3 regions of the Blautia wexlerae DSM 19850 genome follow, and region 2 is predicted to be linked to each of the others. Evidence: a T-box and tRNA genes for the amino acid it is inferred to sense, from the RefSeq annotation. Region 2 holds a T-box; the other regions hold tRNA genes.
What was found. A T-box is a leader RNA that pairs with one kind of tRNA and senses whether it is charged. The one in region 2 lies ahead of thrS (threonine--tRNA ligase), so its partner is inferred to be a tRNA-Thr.
Positions count from the first base shown of each region.

Region 1: it has a tRNA-Thr gene. The T-box ahead of thrS (threonine--tRNA ligase) is inferred to sense a tRNA for this amino acid. The anticodon was not compared.
Region 3: it has a tRNA-Thr gene. The T-box ahead of thrS (threonine--tRNA ligase) is inferred to sense a tRNA for this amino acid. The anticodon was not compared.

Region 1 is NZ_CP102267.1:2,530,131-2,536,285, reverse strand. Features, by position in the region: gene NQ550_RS11710 (MBG domain-containing protein) at 1-77, opposite strand, end outside; gene NQ550_RS11705 (helix-turn-helix domain-containing protein) at 183-1,211, opposite strand; gene NQ550_RS11700 (carbohydrate kinase family protein) at 1,354-2,328, opposite strand; gene glgB (1,4-alpha-glucan branching enzyme) at 2,582-4,882, shown strand; tRNA gene NQ550_RS11690 (tRNA-Thr) at 4,943-5,015, shown strand; gene NQ550_RS11685 (ABC transporter ATP-binding protein) at 5,650-6,155, shown strand, end outside.
Region 2 is NZ_CP102267.1:3,725,799-3,731,953, reverse strand. Features, by position in the region: gene NQ550_RS17330 (glycoside hydrolase family 94 protein) at 1-2,318, shown strand, start outside; gene thrS (threonine--tRNA ligase) at 2,415-4,376, opposite strand; T-box leader at 4,541-4,768, opposite strand; gene hisC (histidinol-phosphate transaminase) at 4,916-5,971, shown strand; gene NQ550_RS17315 (COG2426 family protein) at 5,987-6,155, shown strand, end outside.
Region 3 is NZ_CP102267.1:1,270,632-1,276,786, forward strand. Features, by position in the region: gene cysS (cysteine--tRNA ligase) at 1-963, shown strand, start outside; gene NQ550_RS05845 (Mini-ribonuclease 3) at 969-1,427, shown strand; gene rlmB (23S rRNA (guanosine(2251)-2'-O)-methyltransferase RlmB) at 1,424-2,161, shown strand; gene sigH (RNA polymerase sporulation sigma factor SigH) at 2,280-2,879, shown strand; tRNA gene NQ550_RS05860 (tRNA-Thr) at 2,993-3,064, shown strand; gene NQ550_RS05865 (glutamine--tRNA ligase/YqeY domain fusion protein) at 3,825-5,492, shown strand; gene NQ550_RS05870 (hypothetical protein) at 5,602-6,006, opposite strand.

The DNA.
Region 1 (6,155 bases), 1.2 Mb from region 2:
GCAAATATAGTCTGGGGGGGCATGTTTGTGGAACACAGTGCAAGTGCCATAACCCCGGCTAATAATTTCTTTCTCATAAAGATCGCCTCCCTGTTATAAAATATATGTTTATAGGGATATTATACATCATGGAATGAAATTATATAATGCCCGTTAGAAGGCAAAAAAGTGCCTTTTTGCCATTATTTATTTACAAATGGTTTCAGTTCTTCGCGTTTTTCTATACCCAACAGATGGAAAATGCGGGAAAGATAATGTTTGATCGTATTGGGGGACAGAGACAGTTGTTTTGCGATTTCCTGATTGGTCCAGCCTTTGCTTGCGAGCATGGCTATGGAGTATTCCATAGGCGTCAGTTTATCTGTAACAGAGGACTGAAGCTGTGGATTATGAATAGCCATCCAACCACGACTGAAAGCAATAACTGCCTGGGAAAGCTGTCTGTAACTTTCCGGTTCTGCAGGTTTGATGCAGGCTTCAATCTGTCCAAGCATCAATCCATGATGTTCGATAAACGGTTCCAGAAATCCATCCGGTTTTGCCATGTTCCATGCTTTTATCAGAGCTTCTCTGGCCTCATCCTGCTGCTTCAGGTTGATCAGACACATAATAATCACGCAGTAGAGATATTCCATGGCAACAGGATAACAGCCGTCAAGCATCAGAAAGACAGACTGGCATAATCCCAGCGCCCGTTTATATTCTTTGTGAAGATAAGCGTTATGAGCGAGGATATAAACAGCATAAGCGCGAAGCCCTGAGGGTAAAGATGGCAGAAAATCCTGAAGAGGAGGAAGTCCGTCTGTGGGAAGATGCATCAGTACCATGGCCAGATAGTTGGCAAAAACACAGGAGGCCATGATTCCTTTTGGTGCAGAACTGTCTTTTGCGAGAAGAAGACATTCCTGAATATTTCTGAATCCCATTCTGGAAGCAGATGGATTGCCCAGAGTAAGATTGGAAAAAGAATATAAAAGTGCTGCGGACAGGCGAAGACAGAGATCCTTGTCCTGGAGATAAAGTTCCGCAATACTTCTGCATTCTTCTGCACGTCCGGAGAAATAATATAATTCAGCCTGTGCAATCTGCCGTTGATCCGGATCCTGAAAATTATCCACAGTAGCCTGTGCCTGTCCGGGAGTAAAAGAACTGTTCATCAAGGGCATAAGACGGGAAAGAGCAGAATCCTGAAAATTATCTGATGAATTCATTATAAAAACACATCCTTATATAATAGTAACAAACCGGAACCGGTATCAGCGTAAACAGTCCGGTGTAAATATGAGAATTAAAAGGAAGCCCTGTCTGGCAGTGCAGCGGGCTTCATTATTATTGTCTGTTAAGGAAATAAAATTAACATCCTCTTGATTTCATAAAGTCAAGAACCTCTTCTTTGGTGGACATAACGCGAAGAGCACCCTTGCGTGTGGTGATCAGAGAAGCTGCCGCATTTGCGAATGTGAGCAGTTCTTTTAAGTTTTCTTCTGTCAGATTGTCCAGACCATGTTCCAGAACATAATTTAAGGAACTTGCGCAGAAGGTATCGCCTGCACCTGTTGTTTCGATAGTCTTTTCCTGAAGGAAAGGAGCAGCCTCTACTTTCATGTCTTTGTAGTAAGCGCGGCTTCCGTCTTTTCCAAGTGTGATAAGGATAAGCGGAATGTTATATTTCTCTTTCAGAAGTGCGGCGCCTTTGTCATAGTCTGTAGTTCCGAACAGGAATTCAACTTCGTTATCTGAGATTTTCAGAATATCGCATTTGCCAAGGCCGTATTCGATCTCTGCCTTTGCGTCATCCAGAGATTTCCATAATGGCGGACGAAGGTTCGGGTCGAAGCTGACGATACATCCGGCTTCTTTTGCAACATCGATGGCATAGCGGGTTGCTTCGCGTACTCCTTCGTGAGTGGAAGAAAGAGTTCCGAAGTGGAAGATTCTGGAATCTCTGATCAGGTCTTCCTGGATTTCGTCTTTGGTAAGCATCATATCTGCACCCGGGTTACGGTAGAAGGAGAAATCTCTGTCTCCGTCAGGATAAGTATGTACAAAGGCAAGTGTTGTGTGTACCTCGTTGTCGATCACAAGGTTGCGGGTGTCGATCCCTACTTCCTCTACGGCATTCTTAAGCTGGGTTCCGAACATGTCGTTTCCGACTTTGCCGATGAATGCAGTTTTTTTGCCAAGCTTCTCAAGCATTGCAAGCACGTTGCATGGAGCACCGCCCGGATTGGCTTCCAGCATTGGATTTCCCTGTGCGCTGTTTCCGTTTTCAGTAAAGTCAATCAATAATTCGCCTAATGCGGTTACGTCAAAGGCTTTGTTTCCCATTTTGTATCCTCCTTGTTGTGATGGAAAGAAGCATAGTATCCGGAACAAGATTCTTTCCATAGTTAATAACATAAATTTAGCGCAGGAAAGGGAATTTGTCAAACAATTTTCTTTATTTTTTTGTGCAAAGATGCTAAAATAAACATAACTTGATTTGTTATTGTTTACAGGTGACGTTTAATGTACCATAAATACGCTGCCGGTAAGGGTAACCGATCATCGTATTTCTGACAATCGGGGAGGTAACGCAGCTATGGACGAAAAAGTATACGGCTATATGGACTGGCCGAGGATTGAAGCTATTGTGTATGGAGAGGAAACTGCTCCCAGAGATGTGATGGGACCAAGGATCACACAGGACGGAGTTCTTATTCAGGGATTTTTTCCTGATGCAGAGGAAGTAAGTGTGATCAGCGGAAAGAAAACCTATGTCTGCGAGAAAGAGGATGAGGCCGGATATTTTGCAGTATTGCTTCCTGTACGCAAGGTGCCGGAATACAGATTTCTTATAAAAATGGGAGAGACAGAGACAGAATGTTATGATCCCTATGCTTTTCCATGCCAGATCACAGAGGAAGAGGAGAAGGCTTTCTGCGCAGGTGTTTATTATGAGGCATATAAGAAGCTGGGCGCTCATCCTGTGGAGATTAAAGGAGTGAAAGGTACTCTTTTTGCTGTCTGGGCTCCGAACGCAGTGAGCGTAAATATCGCAGGTGATTTTAATGGATGGATCGGACGTGCGACTATTATGCATCGTATGCCTATGTCCGGTATCTTTGAGCTGTTTGTACCCGGGGTAGAGGCAGGGACACATTATAAATATGAAATTAAAGTCAAAGGCGGCGAAGTTCTGTTAAAGGCTGATCCTTATGGGAACAGTGCAGACCATGATCCTGAGGGAGCATCTGTGGTAGCAGATGTAAGTGCTTTTCAGTGGAATGACGGAGACTGGATGAAAGAGCGTCACAGATTTGATGACAGGAAACAGCCGGTTTCTATATATGAAACATCTCTGGAGGAATGGAAATCCGCTGAGGAGCTGGTGGAATTTCTGGCAGAGGAAGATTTTACCCATGTGGAACTCCATCCTGTGATGGAATACCTGGATGATATTACAGGTGGTTATTCTACATATGCATATTATGCACCTACTTCCAGATTTGGAAGCGTGGCGGATTTTCAGAAGCTGGTAGATGAACTGCATCAGGCAGGAATCGGTGTGATCCTGGACTGGACACCTGCACAGTTCCCGCGTTATGCCTCCGGTCTGGAGAAATTTGACGGAACACCTCTTTATGAGAGACAGAATCCGGCAGAGGCCATTCATCCGTTCTGGGGAACATTGCTCTATAATTACGGAAGCCCGATGGTGAAGGACTTCCTGATTTCCAATGCCTGCTTCTGGGCTGAGGTCTACCATGCTGACGGTCTGCGTATGGACGATGTGGATGCCATGCTGTATCTGGATTATGGCAGAAATCCGGGAGAGTGGACACCTAATATTTACGGAACCAATGAAAATCTGGATGCTCTGGAATTTCTGAAGCATCTGAATTCTGTGATAAAGGAGAGAAATCCCGGATTGCTTTTAGTTGCTCAGGAGAACGGACTCTGGCCGGAGCTGACAGACAGTGTGGAGAATGATCATCTGGGATTTGACTATAAGTGGAGTGGCGGATGGACAAAAGATCTGCTTGAATATCTGAGCAAGGATCCTATTGAGAGAAAGAATTACCATGATCAGCTGACTATGTCCATGCTCTATGCATACTGCGAACATTATATTCTGACGCTTGGCAGCAGGGATGTTGGTACATTGAAGGATTTCGCGGATAAGCTGCCGGGAAGTGAAGAACAGAAGAATGCGCAGATCAGAGAGGCTTATGTTTATATGATGCTTCATCCGGGATGCAAGATGATGGCACCGGATAAAGATATGCCAAAGGAACTGGAAGTATTTGTCAAAGACCTCAATAATATGTATCTTGCTCATCCTGCACTTTATCAGCTGGATGATGAATATGATGGATTTGAATGGGTTCAGCTGATGAAGTATGAGGAGAATGTGCTCGCATTCATGAGAAAGACAGAGAAACCGGAAGAAACTGTTCTGGCTGTCTGCAATTTCGCGGCAATCCCATATGAAAACTACAATGTGGGAGTTCCTTTTGCTGGCAAATATAAAGAAATCTTTAACAGTGATGATAAAAAGTACGGTGGTAATGGTGTAGTAAATACGAGAGTTAAAGCAGCGAAGAAGGCTGAGTGTGATGAGAGAGAGTATTCCATCACATTGAAGCTTCCGGCACTTGGCGTGGCAGTCTTTACCTGCACTCCGGAAGAAACTGAGAAAAAGCCTGCTGCCGAGCACAGCCAGATCAAGAAATCCATCACCAAGACAAGAACTGTACGCAAGGCTGCCGGGAAAACAAAAGCAACTGTAAAAACTGCAGTGAAACCGGTGACGAAAAAGGTGACAAAAGAAGCACCCCAAATAGTGAATAAAACGGAGGAGAAAATACCGGTCAAAAAGGACTTGACAGAGAAGAAATAATATTATAAACTAAATGCTGTGGCTGTCAGAATTATCAATTTCTGCCAGATTACAGCATAAGCTGAAATAGCTCAGTCGGTAGAGCACTTCACTCGTAATGAAGGGGTCGTGAGTTCGAGTCTCATTTTCAGCTTGAAAGATATTGGGCAATTGTAATTTTATAGAAAATCCGCTATACTGAAAAGCAGAGTATAGTGGATTTTTTATGTTTTTATGGAGGTGCGTATGGTGAGTACCTTAAAATTACCGGTAGGAATTGAAATGATTGTAAAGAGAAATTTACGTTACTGTCCACACGCCACTATCCCGCGAGGTGTTTTGGCATGAATATGCAAAAATCCCGAGACATACAAGCCAAAATTCCATTGCCGCAGGCAATCTGGAATGAATTTTGGCTAAGTTACTGTGAACGGAGTGAACAGTAACAAATTTACTTGACAATCTCGGGCCTATCCTTTAATATAACTTTTGGATTATACCAAATAAATAATGACCGGGAATCTATCAAGAAGAATGGTTGATTTCCGGTTTTCTTATGTGGACATCATGGTCAGGAGTGCACGCAGACTGGATGGAACAGGACGGACCGGATATATCTATAATTGGAAAAATGGACATATACAGATGCGAAACCATGCAGAGACTGGCACTGTAACAGGCGTCAGCATTGGCATAAACCGATGTAGGGGCGAGAGCTTTTACGCGTGGTTTCGTATCTTTTTTAGTATAAAGAGGTATCTTTTTTACATGAAAGGAGCTGAGTATAATTGGCAGAGATTTCACTTGAACTGAAGGAGATAAAGAAAAGTTTTACAGAAGGCGAAGCAGTTCTGGATAATATCAGTCTTGAGATCAGTAAAGGGGAGTTTATTACTTTGCTGGGATCTTCGGGATGCGGCAAGACGACAACATTGCGAATCATTGCCGGTCTGGAACAGCCCGATGCAGGAAGTGTCTGGCTGGATGGCAGGGAGGTGACAGGTCTGGAGCCGAACCAGAGGGATGTGAATACGGTATTTCAGAATTATGCCCTCTTTCCGCATATGAATGTTGCGGAGAATATTGGCTATGGTCTGAAACTGAAAAAAGTTCCTAAGAGTGAGATCAGGAAAAAAGTTTCTCAGATGCTGGAACTGGTGCAGCTTGAAGGATATGAAAAAAGAAAGCCTTCCGAACTCTCGGGCGGTCAGAAACAGAGAGTTGCCATTGCGAGAGCACTGGTGAATAATCCCAAGGTACTGCTTCTGGATGAGCCGCTGGGAGCACTGGATCT
Region 2 (6,155 bases):
CCTGCGGAGGATATAGCTTTTATAAAGATGCAAAATTGTTGCGAATTACCAGGTACCGTTATAATAATATTCCTGCAGATTCCAACGGAAAGTATTATTATATTAATGATGACGGAGTAATCTGGAATCCGGGAACTATGCCGTCTGCAACAGAAACAGATACTTATGAATGCAGACATGGTCTTGGATACAGTCGCTTCTGTTCTTCGAAAAATAATCTAAAAGCAGAGCTTCTGGTTTTTGTGCCCTCTGATGCTTCATGTGAGATCAATTGTCTGAAACTGAAAAATAACTCTGAAACTGAAAAAAATATTTCTCTGTTCTCATACGTGGAATTCTGCCTCTGGAATGCAGTGGATGACGCATCGAACTTCCAGAGAAATTTAAGTATCGGAGAAGTGGAAGTACAGGGGAGTACGATTTATCATAAGACAGAATACAGAGAAAGAAGGAAACATTACAGTTTCTTTACAGTAAATACACAGGTGGACAATTATGATACCAACAGAGATGCTTTTCTGGGAGCAGGAAACGGGAATGCTTTTCCAGAAGCTGTATGTAAGAAAAAATGCAGTAACTCTATTGCAAGCGGATGGTATCCCATTGCTGCACATCAGATAGATCTGACTCTGCTGCCGGGAGAGGAAAAAGAATTTGTTTTTATGCTGGGATATTGTGAAAATCCGGCAGATGATAAATGGGAAGCTCCCGGAATTATCAATAAAACCTCTGCAAAAGCATTGATTGAAAGATTTAATACAATGGAAAAAGCGATGCAGGCCTTTGCAGAACTGAAAAATTACTGGGAAACATTGCTGGCACGCTTTGCAGTCGTCAGCGAGAACGAACATATTGACCGCATGGCAAATATCTGGAATCAATATCAGTGTATGGTAACCTTCAATATGTCCAGATCAGCATCTTATTACGAATCAGGAACAGGACGGGGGATGGGGTTTCGCGATTCTTGTCAGGATCTTCTGGGATTTGTGCATCTTATCCCGGAGCGGGCAAGGGAAAGGATTATTGATATAGCATCTACACAGTTTCCGGATGGAAGTGCATATCATCAGTACCAGCCGCTGACAAAACAGGGGAATCTGGATGTTGGAAGCGGATTTAATGACGACCCGTTATGGCTGATCGCAGCAGTAGCAGCATATATCAAAGAGACTGGTGATTATGGGATACTTGATGTGCAGGTACCCTTTGATTGTAAGAAGGGAACAGAGGTACCGCTTTTTGAACATCTGGAGAAATCTTTTTATTACACAGTAACCCATCTTGGTCCTCACAAACTTCCTCTGATCGGAAGGGCAGACTGGAATGACTGCCTGAATCTGAACTGTTTTTCCAGTGAACCTGGAGAATCCTTTCAGACAACAGGGCCGTCGGAAGGCCCTGTGGCAGAATCTGTATTTATTGCAGGTATGTTTGTGAAATATGGAAAAGAATTTGAGGAGCTCTGTGAGCGGACCGGGCACACAGAACTTGCAAAAGAAGCAGGGAAAGCAGTGGATGAGATGTATCAGGCAGTGCTGGATAATGGATGGGACGGAGAATGGTTCCTGCGTGCCTATGATGCACAGTCTGAAAAGGTTGGTTCAAAAGAATGCGAAGAAGGAAAGATTTTTATTGAACCACAGGGATTCTGTGTTATGGCAGGAATCGGCAAGGAAGAAGGAATAGCAGAAAAAGCTCTGGACTCTGTGAATGAATTGCTGGAAACAAAGTATGGAATAATGATCCTTCAGCCGGCTTATACAAGATACCATCTGGAACTTGGGGAAATTACTTCTTATCCGCCTGGATATAAAGAAAATGCAGGAATTTTCTGCCACAACAATCCGTGGATTTCCATTGCGGAGACTGTGCTTGGAAGAGGAAACAGGGCATTTGAGGTTTATCGTAAAATATGTCCATCTTATATTGAGGAAATCAGTGATATTCACCGGACAGAACCATATGTATATTCGCAGATGATCGCGGGAGCTGATGCACCAGGATTTGGAGAGGCAAAAAACAGTTGGCTGACAGGAACTGCAGCGTGGACATTTATAAACCTGTCACAGGCGCTTCTTGGTATTCTGCCAGGATATGATGGTTTGATCGTAGACCCCTGCCTTCCGGAAACGTTTGGCGATTTTAAAGTGAACCGTCATTTTAGAGGGGCGGATTATCATATTGAGATCCATAAACCGAAAGGTGTGCAGAAAGGAGTCAGATGGATTGAGGTAGATGGTGAGAGGATAAATGGAAACCAGATTCCTATGGTCAATGGCAGAAACGAATACCATGTAATTGTACAGATGGGATAACTGATAAATAAAAGTCCCCACCCATTGCTTATTGCCTGATGCAATTAAAGCAGAGGGTGGGGACTTATTTGAACAGGTTAAAGTAAAATACCTGTTTTATTTATTTTCTTCCTGAACTTCGATTTTACGAATTGTCTTGTTTTTGATTTCTTCTTTGATGGATGTAAGGAATTCACCAAGATCTTTCATTCCTTCATCACCAAGGTAACGGCTTCTTACGGAAACCTTGCCTTCTTCTTCCTCTTTGGCGCCAACAATGAGCATGTATGGAACTCTTGCAAGGCGTGCTTCACGGATCTTGTAGCCCATCTTTTCGGAACGCTGGTCAACAGAGCAGCGGATTCCGTTTTCTTTTAACTGAGCTTCAACTTTGGCAGCATAGTCGTGGAATTTCTCGGAAATTGGAATCACACGAACCTGTTCCGGGCAGAGCCATGTCGGGAACATACCTGCATATTTCTCAATGAGCCATGCCAGTGTTCTCTCGTAGCATCCCATGGATGTACGATGAATGATGTATGGACGCTGTTTTTCACCGTTTTCATCGATATAATACATGTCGAACTGTTCAGCCAGAAGAGCATCCCACTGAATCGTGATCATAGTATCTTCTTTTCCGTATACGTTCTTGGCATTGATATCAACTTTAGGTCCGTAGAATGCAGCTTCGCCAACATCCTCTGTAAACGGAATGTTCAGTTCTTCAAGCATCTGACGGATATGAGCTTCTGTCTGATCCCACACTTCTGCATCACCGATGTATTTCTCTCTGTTGTTAGGATCCCATTTGGAAAGGTGATAGGTTACGTCCTCCTCTACACCAAGAACCTGCAGACAGTACTGTGCAAGTGCGATACAGTCTTTAAATTCTTTTACCATCTGGTCAGGTCTTACGATCAGATGACCTTCGGAGATCGTGAACTGACGTACACGTGTCAGACCATGCATTTCCCCGGAATCCTCATTACGGAACAGAGTGGATGTTTCACCGTAACGAAGAGGCAGATCACGATAGCTGTGCTGTTCTGCTTTGTATACATAGTACTGGAATGGGCATGTCATAGGACGAAGCGCAAATACTTCTTTGTCTGTTTCTTCGTCACCGAGAACGAACATACCGTCTTTGTAGTGATCCCAGTGACCGGAAATTTTGTAGAGATCGCTCTTTGCCATTAACGGAGTTTTTGTTCTGATATATCCGCGTTTTGTTTCTTCGTCTTCAATCCAGCGCTGAAGCTCCTGCATCATGATCACACCGTTTGGCATGATAAGTGGAAGTCCCTGACCGATCACGTCTACAGTTGTGAAGATCTTCATCTCACGGCCAAGTTTGTTGTGGTCACGTCTTTTTGCTTCTTCCATCTGTTCCAGATGTTCTTTTAACTCATCCTTGGAAGCATAAGCTGTTCCGTAGATACGTGTGAGCATTGCGTTCTTTTCGCTGCCTCTCCAGTAAGCGCTAGAAGAGGAGAGAAGCTTGAATGCTTTTACACCCTTTACACTCATAAGGTGAGGACCTGCGCAGAGGTCTGTCCAGTCTCCCTGGGAATAGAAAGAGATTTCGGAGCCTTCCGGAAGATCTTCGATAAGTTCTACCTTGTATGGTTCATTTTTCTCCTGGAAGTATGCGATGGCATCTTCTCTTGATTTTGTGAAGCGTTCAATCTTAGCGCCTTTTTTGATGATCTTTTTCATTTCTTTTTCGATTGCATCCAGGTCATCACGGGAGAATGGAGGGCAGTCGAAATCATAGTAGAATCCTGTATCAATAGAAGGTCCGATAGCAACCTTTGCATCCGGGAATAAGGTCTGTACTGCCTGGGCAAGTACGTGGGATGCTGTATGGCGGAGAACTGCAAGTCCTTTTTCATCTTTTGCTGTCAGGATGTTTAATTCGCAGTCACTGTCAATAACTGTTCTCAGGTCTACAACTTCTCCGTTTACTTCTCCTGCACAGGCAGCACGTGCAAGTCCCTCGCTGATGTCGTAAGCAATGTCGATTACGGATTTTGCCTCAGCGTATTCTTTTTTTGAGCCGTCTTTTAATGTTACGATCATGATGATTATCTCCTTTACGTTAGTATGGATTTGTTATAGTTGCTGTTCACTGTTGATATCCCGCGGAGCGTGTTGTTGAGAACGGAGTGAACAGTAACAGGTTTTTGTACTGCGAAGGGGTAAAAGAAAGAATAAAAAAATCCCCTACAGTACGGTTAAATACTGTAGGGGACGAGATAACATTACTCGCGGTTCCACCCCGGTTGTTCTGATACATTACTGATGGATAAATCATCTGATCAGAACCGCTTCATTCGATGGTAACGGAATCACCGGACTGTATTAAAGTCACTCAGAGGTGGTCTTCGGCTGGTTCGCGATGAAATGCTTGCACCGATATACATTTCTCTCTGTAACGTTCCTCAGCGTACTCTTCTCTTCAACGTTTTAATCCTTCTTATCTTTTCTGCCGCCTATTATAAACTTGCAAAGTGGGTTTGTCAATCAGTAAAATGCAAAAAGTTGATTTACGAAAATAGAGATTAATGTTATACTGACGAAAGTGAAAAACAATAAAAAACATGAAAGGAATCAGATAAATGAGCAGATGGGAAGAAAATATACGTAAAGTAATACCATATACACCAGGCGAGCAGCCCAATCAGCCGGATATGATCAAGCTGAATACCAACGAGAATCCGTATCCGCCGGCACCTGGAGTGGAGAAGGCGTTGAGGGAGATGGATACAGATACTATGAGACTTTATCCGGATCCTACAGCAGGAGAACTGGTACATGCCATTGCAAAGAATTACGGGCTGAAGGATGAACAGGTTTTTGTGGGAGTAGGTTCTGATGATGTGCTTGCCATGAGTTTCCTTACATTCTTTAATTCACAGAAGCCGGTTCTTTTTCCGGATATCACATATTCTTTTTATGATGTATGGGCAGACCTGTTTCGCATTCCATATGAGAGACCGGCACTGGATGAGAACTTTCATATAAGGAAGGAAGATTATTTCAGAGAAAACGGAGGAATTGTATTCCCGAATCCGAATGCGCCGACAGGTGTGGAGATGCCGCTGGAGGAAGTGGAGGATATTATCCGCCATAATCCTGATGTGATTGTGATCGTGGACGAGGCTTATGTGGATTTTGGTGGTCAGTCGGCGCTTCCATTGATTGAAAAATATGACAACCTTCTGGTCGTACAGACATTTTCCAAGTCGCGTTCTATGGCTGGGATGAGAATTGGTTTTGCGTGTGGAAATGAGAAACTGATCAGATTCCTGAATGATGTGAAGTATTCTTTTAATTCTTATACTATGGACCGTACAGCGATTGCTGCAGGTGTGGCGGCAGTTGAAGATAAAGCATATTTTGATGAGACATGTAATAAAATCATAGAGACAAGAGAATGGACAAAGAAAGAATTGAAGGCACTGGGATTCTCTTTTCAGGATTCTATGTCTAACTTTATTTTTGCTACGCATAAAACCTGTCCTGCGAAAGAACTTTTTGAGGCATTGAGAGGGCAGCATATTTATGTTCGTTACTTCCAGAAGGACAGAATTGACAATTTCCTTCGTATCACAGTTGGAACAAAGGAAGAAATGCAGAAATTTATTGATTTTTTGAAGGATTATCTGAAGTAAAAGTTAGGAGGTTTTATGGAAGCACTGGTACATTGGTTCTCGCAGAATCTGTCACAATATATTTCACCGGAAGGGGCAGTTTTTATTATTTCAATGATTCCGCTTTTGGAACTCAGGGGAGGATTGCTTGCAGCATCCTTACTTAAGATATCGGCTGCAAAGGCAATTCCACTGTGTATTGTTG
Region 3 (6,155 bases), 2.2 Mb from region 2:
GAATATGGCAAACTTTCGCACAAGAACCTGGATGATCTGCAGTCCGGCTTCCGTTCTCTGCAGGTATCCGGTGAAGACCAGAAAGAAGATCCACTGGATTTTGTTCTCTGGAAACCGAAGAAAGAGGGAGAACCATCCTGGCCTTCACCATGGTGTGACGGACGTCCGGGATGGCATATTGAGTGTTCTGTTATGGCGAAAAAATATCTTGGTGATGAGATTGATATCCATGCAGGCGGAGAAGACCTGATCTTTCCTCACCATGAGAACGAGATTGCACAGAGTGAATGCTGCAACGACAAAATCTTTGCAAAATACTGGATGCACAATGCATTCTTAAATATTGATAATAGAAAAATGTCCAAGTCTCTTGGAAACTTCCGTACTGTTCGTGAAATCAGTGAACAGTATGACCTGCAGGTGCTTCGTTTCTTCATGCTGAACGCACATTACAGAAGTCCGCTGAATTTCAGCGCAGATCTGATGGAAGCTGCAAAGAATGCATTAGAGCGTATCACAGATGCAGCAGCAAACTTAAAGGACAGAAAAGCAGCAGCACAGACAGAAACTGCAACAGATGCAGAGAAAGAACTGCTTGCACAGGCACAGGAATTCGTAAAGAAATTTGAAGAAGCTATGGATGATGATTTCAACACAGCAGATGCACTGGCAGCAATTTTTGAACTGGTTAAATTTGCAAATACAAATGTATCAGAGGCAAGTTCCGCAGAATTTGCAGGAGCACTTCTTGACACAATGGTGAAATTATGCGATGTACTTGGTCTGAAGGCTGTGAAAACAGAAGAAATCCTTGATAAAGAAATCGAAGACCTGATCGCAGAGCGTCAGGAAGCAAGAAAAGCAAAGAATTTCGCAAGAGCAGATGAGATCAGAGATGAGCTTCTGGCTAAGGGAATCATCCTTAAGGATACCCGCGAGGGAGTAAAATGGAAGCGAGCTTGAATAATATGAGTGAGACAAACGGGCTTAATGAAGAGAGTTTAAGTAGTTTGAAAGGTTTGCTTAATCAGGTATTTCATTTGGAGGATAAAGACTTACGAACCTATTCTCCGCTGACATTGGCGTATATCGGAGATGGCGTCTATGAACTGGTGATCCGCACGATCCTTGTAAAAAAAGGCAACTGTCCGGTAAACCAGCTTCACAGAAAAGCCAGCAGTCTGGTTAAGGCAGGAACTCAGTCTTCCATGATGGAAGTGATTGAGCCCATGCTTACAGAGGAGGAACACAGCGTTTACAGAAGAGGAAGGAATGCTCATTCTCCTACAATGGCCAAACATGCAACTATGGCAGACTACCGCAGGGCAACAGGGTTTGAAGCTCTGATGGGCTATTTATATTTAAAAGATGATTTCAGCAGGATCATAGAACTGGTCCGTGCAGGGATCGGAGAGGATAAGATATGAGTGAACAGATAGAAGGACGCAATGCGGTTTTGGAAGCCTTTCGTTCCGGCAAATGTGTAGATAAGCTTTTTATCCTGGACGGATGCCAGGACGGACCGGTCCGCACTATTGCCAGAGAGGCAAGAAAAAAAGATACGATTATTAACTATGTGGCAAAAGAACGTCTGGATCAGTTAAGCGAGACAGGCGCACATCAGGGCGTGATCGCTCAGGTGGCAGCCTATGAATATGCAAGTGTAGAAGATATTCTTGCGAAGGCAAAGGAAAAAGGAGAAGATCCCTTTATCTTTATCCTGGATAATATTGAGGATCCTCATAATCTTGGTGCGATCATCCGTACAGCAAACCTTGCAGGTGCACATGGGGTGATTATTCCCAAGAGAAGAGCAGTTGGACTGACTTCCACAGTTGCCAAGACTTCAGCAGGTGCATTAAACTATACACCTGTTGCAAAGGTTACCAATCTGGGACATACCATCGATGAACTGAAAGAACAGGGCATGTGGTTTGTATGTGCAGATATGGGCGGTGAAACCATGTACAATCTTAACCTGACAGGTCCGATCGGCGTAGTGATCGGCAATGAAGGTGAAGGTGTAAGCAGACTGATCCGTGAGAAGTGTGATTTCGTGGCATCTATTCCTATGAAGGGTGACATTGATTCCCTCAATGCATCTGTGGCAGCCGGAGTACTTGGATATGAGATTGTACGTCAGAGACTGCAGAAGAAGTAAGTTTATCTCAGACTGCTTGAATTTTTGCAGCAGAAAATTATTCCACAATATTGTTATGCTATAAGAAGCCCTCTGGGCGAATGATAGAGATTTTCAGAAAAACGGAAGGGTTAAATTGATGAAACAGTATGACGGAATTAAAGATGAAGAATTAATTTCCCGTTTCAAAAACGGGGAATCAGAAATCCTCGACTATCTGATGGAAAAATACAAGAACATGGTCCGCAAGAAAGCAAGGACCATGTTCCTGATAGGCGGGGAGAACGATGACCTGATACAGGAAGGCATGATCGGACTGTTTAAGGCAGTCCGCGATTACCAGCCGGACAGGGATGCTGCATTCCAGACCTTTGCCAGTATATGTGTGGACAGACAGATCTACAACGCCATCCAGAGTTCCAACAGGCAGAAGCACCAGCCACTGAATTCCTATATTTCCCTCAGCGAACAGGATGGGGAAAATGAAGAACATCTTGGAGATAACTGGGGAGAGAACCCGGAGTCTATCATTATTGACCAGGAGAATGTCCAGGATCTGGAGCAGGAGATAACAGCAACGTTAAGTCCAATGGAGAACCAGGTTCTTGAATATTATCTGGCAGGAAACGGATACGGAGAGATTGCCCGGATCATGGGAAAAACACCCAAGTCCATAGATAATGCATTACAGCGTATCCGAATCAAGATCAGAGAGCAGTTGGAGCAATATCAAAAATAGAAAGATATCTGTATAAAACCCAAAAATAAAAATCAAAAAGTTAAAAATAGGGATTGACAATACAAACAAGTTCTGGTAGTATATTTAAATGTGAGCGGTAAATCCGACACAATGCTGATGTGGCTCAGAGGTAGAGCACTTCCTTGGTAAGGAAGGGGTCACGGGTTCAATTCCCGTCATCAGCTTTTTTTATTGCTTAAAAATAAAGGGTTTCTTGAACTTCAGTAACTCAAAAGTAATCAGAACAGAAGTTTTGATATACTTCTAAGAACTGTTTGTACTTCAAGAATGACAAGAGATATGTTATACTTACAGTGTTGTCCAACCGATACCCGGCAACGGGAGGAGGTGAAGTCTATATGGAGAATCTTGCTATTTCTTTTCTTGTCTCCTTTATGGCAAGCATAGCCGCCTATTATGTTTGCAAATGGTTAGACGGAGATAAGTAGGGCAACACTAACCTGGCAGTTTCTTGTCTACCATAAAAAATAAGAAGAAGCCCCCAGTATTCGCACTACTGAGGGCTTCATTCTTTTTGTCTACATGGACTTGCTATTTCTTTTCGCCTACTGGCATTATAGCATATGCAGATCAGGAAATCAATATGCAAGTGATTCTGAAACATTCTGAAACAAATAAAAAGTTACTGTTCACACACCACTGTCCCGCGAGGTGTTTTGGCATGAATATGCCAAAATCCCGAGACATACAAGCCAAAATTCCATTGCCGCAGGCAATCTGGAATGAATTTTGGCTACGTTACTGTGAACGGAGTGAACAGTAACGTCTGAGAAATATAAGGCCTGTCACTGTTGTGTAAACGGTTGACAGATGGAATTTCCAATGATAATATAAATTCATTCGACATAAAAAATATTCAGTTGTATTTTTTATATATAGATGTGTGAAAAAACAGTATAAAATACGACAACAGGAGGGAAAAAGATGGAGAACGAAACAGTTTCCAAAAATTTTATTGAGAATATCATTGATAAAGATTTAGCAGAGGGTGTTTATGACACCGTGCATACGCGTTTCCCGCCGGAACCGAATGGATATCTTCATATCGGTCATGCGAAATCTATTCTTTTAAACTATGGTCTTGCACAGGAATATAACGGCAAGTTCAACATGCGTTTTGATGATACAAACCCGACCAAAGAAAAGAGTGAGTTTGTAGAATCCATCAAGGCAGATATCAAATGGCTTGGTGCAGACTGGGAAGACAGACTGTTTTTTGCATCTGACTATTTCGGACAGATGTATGAAGCTGCTGTAAAGCTGATCCAGAAAGGCAAAGCCTATGTATGTGACCTGACAGCAGATCAGATCCGTGAATATCGTGGAACTCTTACAGAGCCGGGTAAAGAAAGTCCATACAGAAACAGAAGCGTAGAAGAGAACCTGCAGCTTTTTGAAGAGATGAAAGAAGGCAAATATGCAGACGGAGAGAAAGTGCTTCGTGCCAAGATCGATATGGCATCTCCGAACATGAATATGCGCGACCCGGTTATCTATCGTGTTGCTCATATGACTCACCACAGAACAGGTGATACATGGTGCATCTATCCAATGTATGATTTCGCCCATCCCATCGAGGATGCGATTGAGGGAATCACACATTCCATCTGTACTCTGGAGTTTGAGGATCACAGACCACTGTATGACTGGGTTGTAAAAGAATTGGAATACCCACAGCCACCGAAGCAGATTGAGTTTGCAAAACTGTATCTGACAAATGTAGTTACAGGTAAACGTTATATCAAGAAATTGGTAGAGGAAGGCATCGTAGACGGATGGGATGATCCGCGTCTGGTTTCCATCGCAGCACTGCGCCGCCGTGGATTTACACCGGAATCTATCAAAATGTTTGTAGAACTCTGCGGTGTATCCAAAGCAAACAGCTCTGTTGACTATGCAATGCTTGAATACTGCATCCGTGAGGATCTGAAACTGAAACGTCCACGTCTGATGGCTGTTCTTGATCCGATCAAGCTTGTGATCGATAATTATCCGGAAGGCGAAGTAGAATATCTGGAAGCTCCGAATAATATGGAGAATGAAAAACTGGGAACCCGTAAAATACCGTTTGGCAGAGAAATCTATATTGAGAGAGAAGACTTCATGGTAGATCCGCCTAAGAAATATAAGAGAATGTTCCCGGGTACAGAGGTTCGTCTTATGAACGCATATTTTGTAACCTGTACAGGATATGAAGCTGATGAAGATGGAACTGTACGTGTTGTACACTGTACTTATGATCCTGCAACAAAGGGTGGCAATGCGCCGGATGGCAGAAAAGTAAAAGGAACCATTCACTGGGTAGAAGCAAGTCAGGCAGGAAAAGCAGAAATACGTCTCTATGAGAATATCGTAGACGAGGAGAAGGGTGTATACAACAAAGAAGATGGTTCTCTGAATGTAAATCCGAACTCTCTGACAAAAGTTACTGCATATGTAGAACCAGCACTTATGGAAGCAAAAGGCTATGACAGCTTCCAGTTCGTAAGAACAGGATTTTTCTGTGCAGATATCCATGATTCTAAAAAGGGTGCACCGGTATTCAACCGTATCGTGTCTCTGAAGAGCTCATTTAAACTTCCGAAAGCATAATGAGACTGAAATAGTAATATAATCAGAATAAAAAGGGAATGTTGCTTTTACGATTGTATAATCGTGAAGTAACATTCCTTTTTGGTTACGTTACTGTGAACGGTAACGTTTATTCTTCAGATTCAGATGCAGCGTCCATAGTCTCTTCAAAATTCTCGGGTTCATCGGCATCTTCTTCCTCTTCTGCATCTTTAATCTCAACTTCAGCAGCTTTATCGGAAGACTTCTCAGAATCGTCTGTATCAGCAGCTTCTTCAGCTTCTTCGCTTTCGGTGTCATCTGTTGCAGACTGCTCGCCTGTATGTTCCCAGGACTGGAAATCTTCGGCAGGTTCCTGATCTTCCTTAGCAGTTTCCTTTTCATCAGTCAGATCGAAATCATCAAAGTCATCTTCAAAATCAAAATCCTCTTTACAGGATCCTTTTTTGGCAATAAGGGCAGCTACAGCACCGGCAGCTGCTGCTGTAAGGGCACCTATTGCAACATATCCCCAGTATTTATTAATTTTAGCCATGATAATCATAAACTCCTTTCTGATATTCTCCTATTTTTGAAAGCGAGTCAGGATAAAAATATCTTTTACTCCTGACATTATTTTATTCAGCTATAGGTTATTGTTATTTTAATACTTTTCAGATAAAAAGAAAAGCGAAATTTTTATGG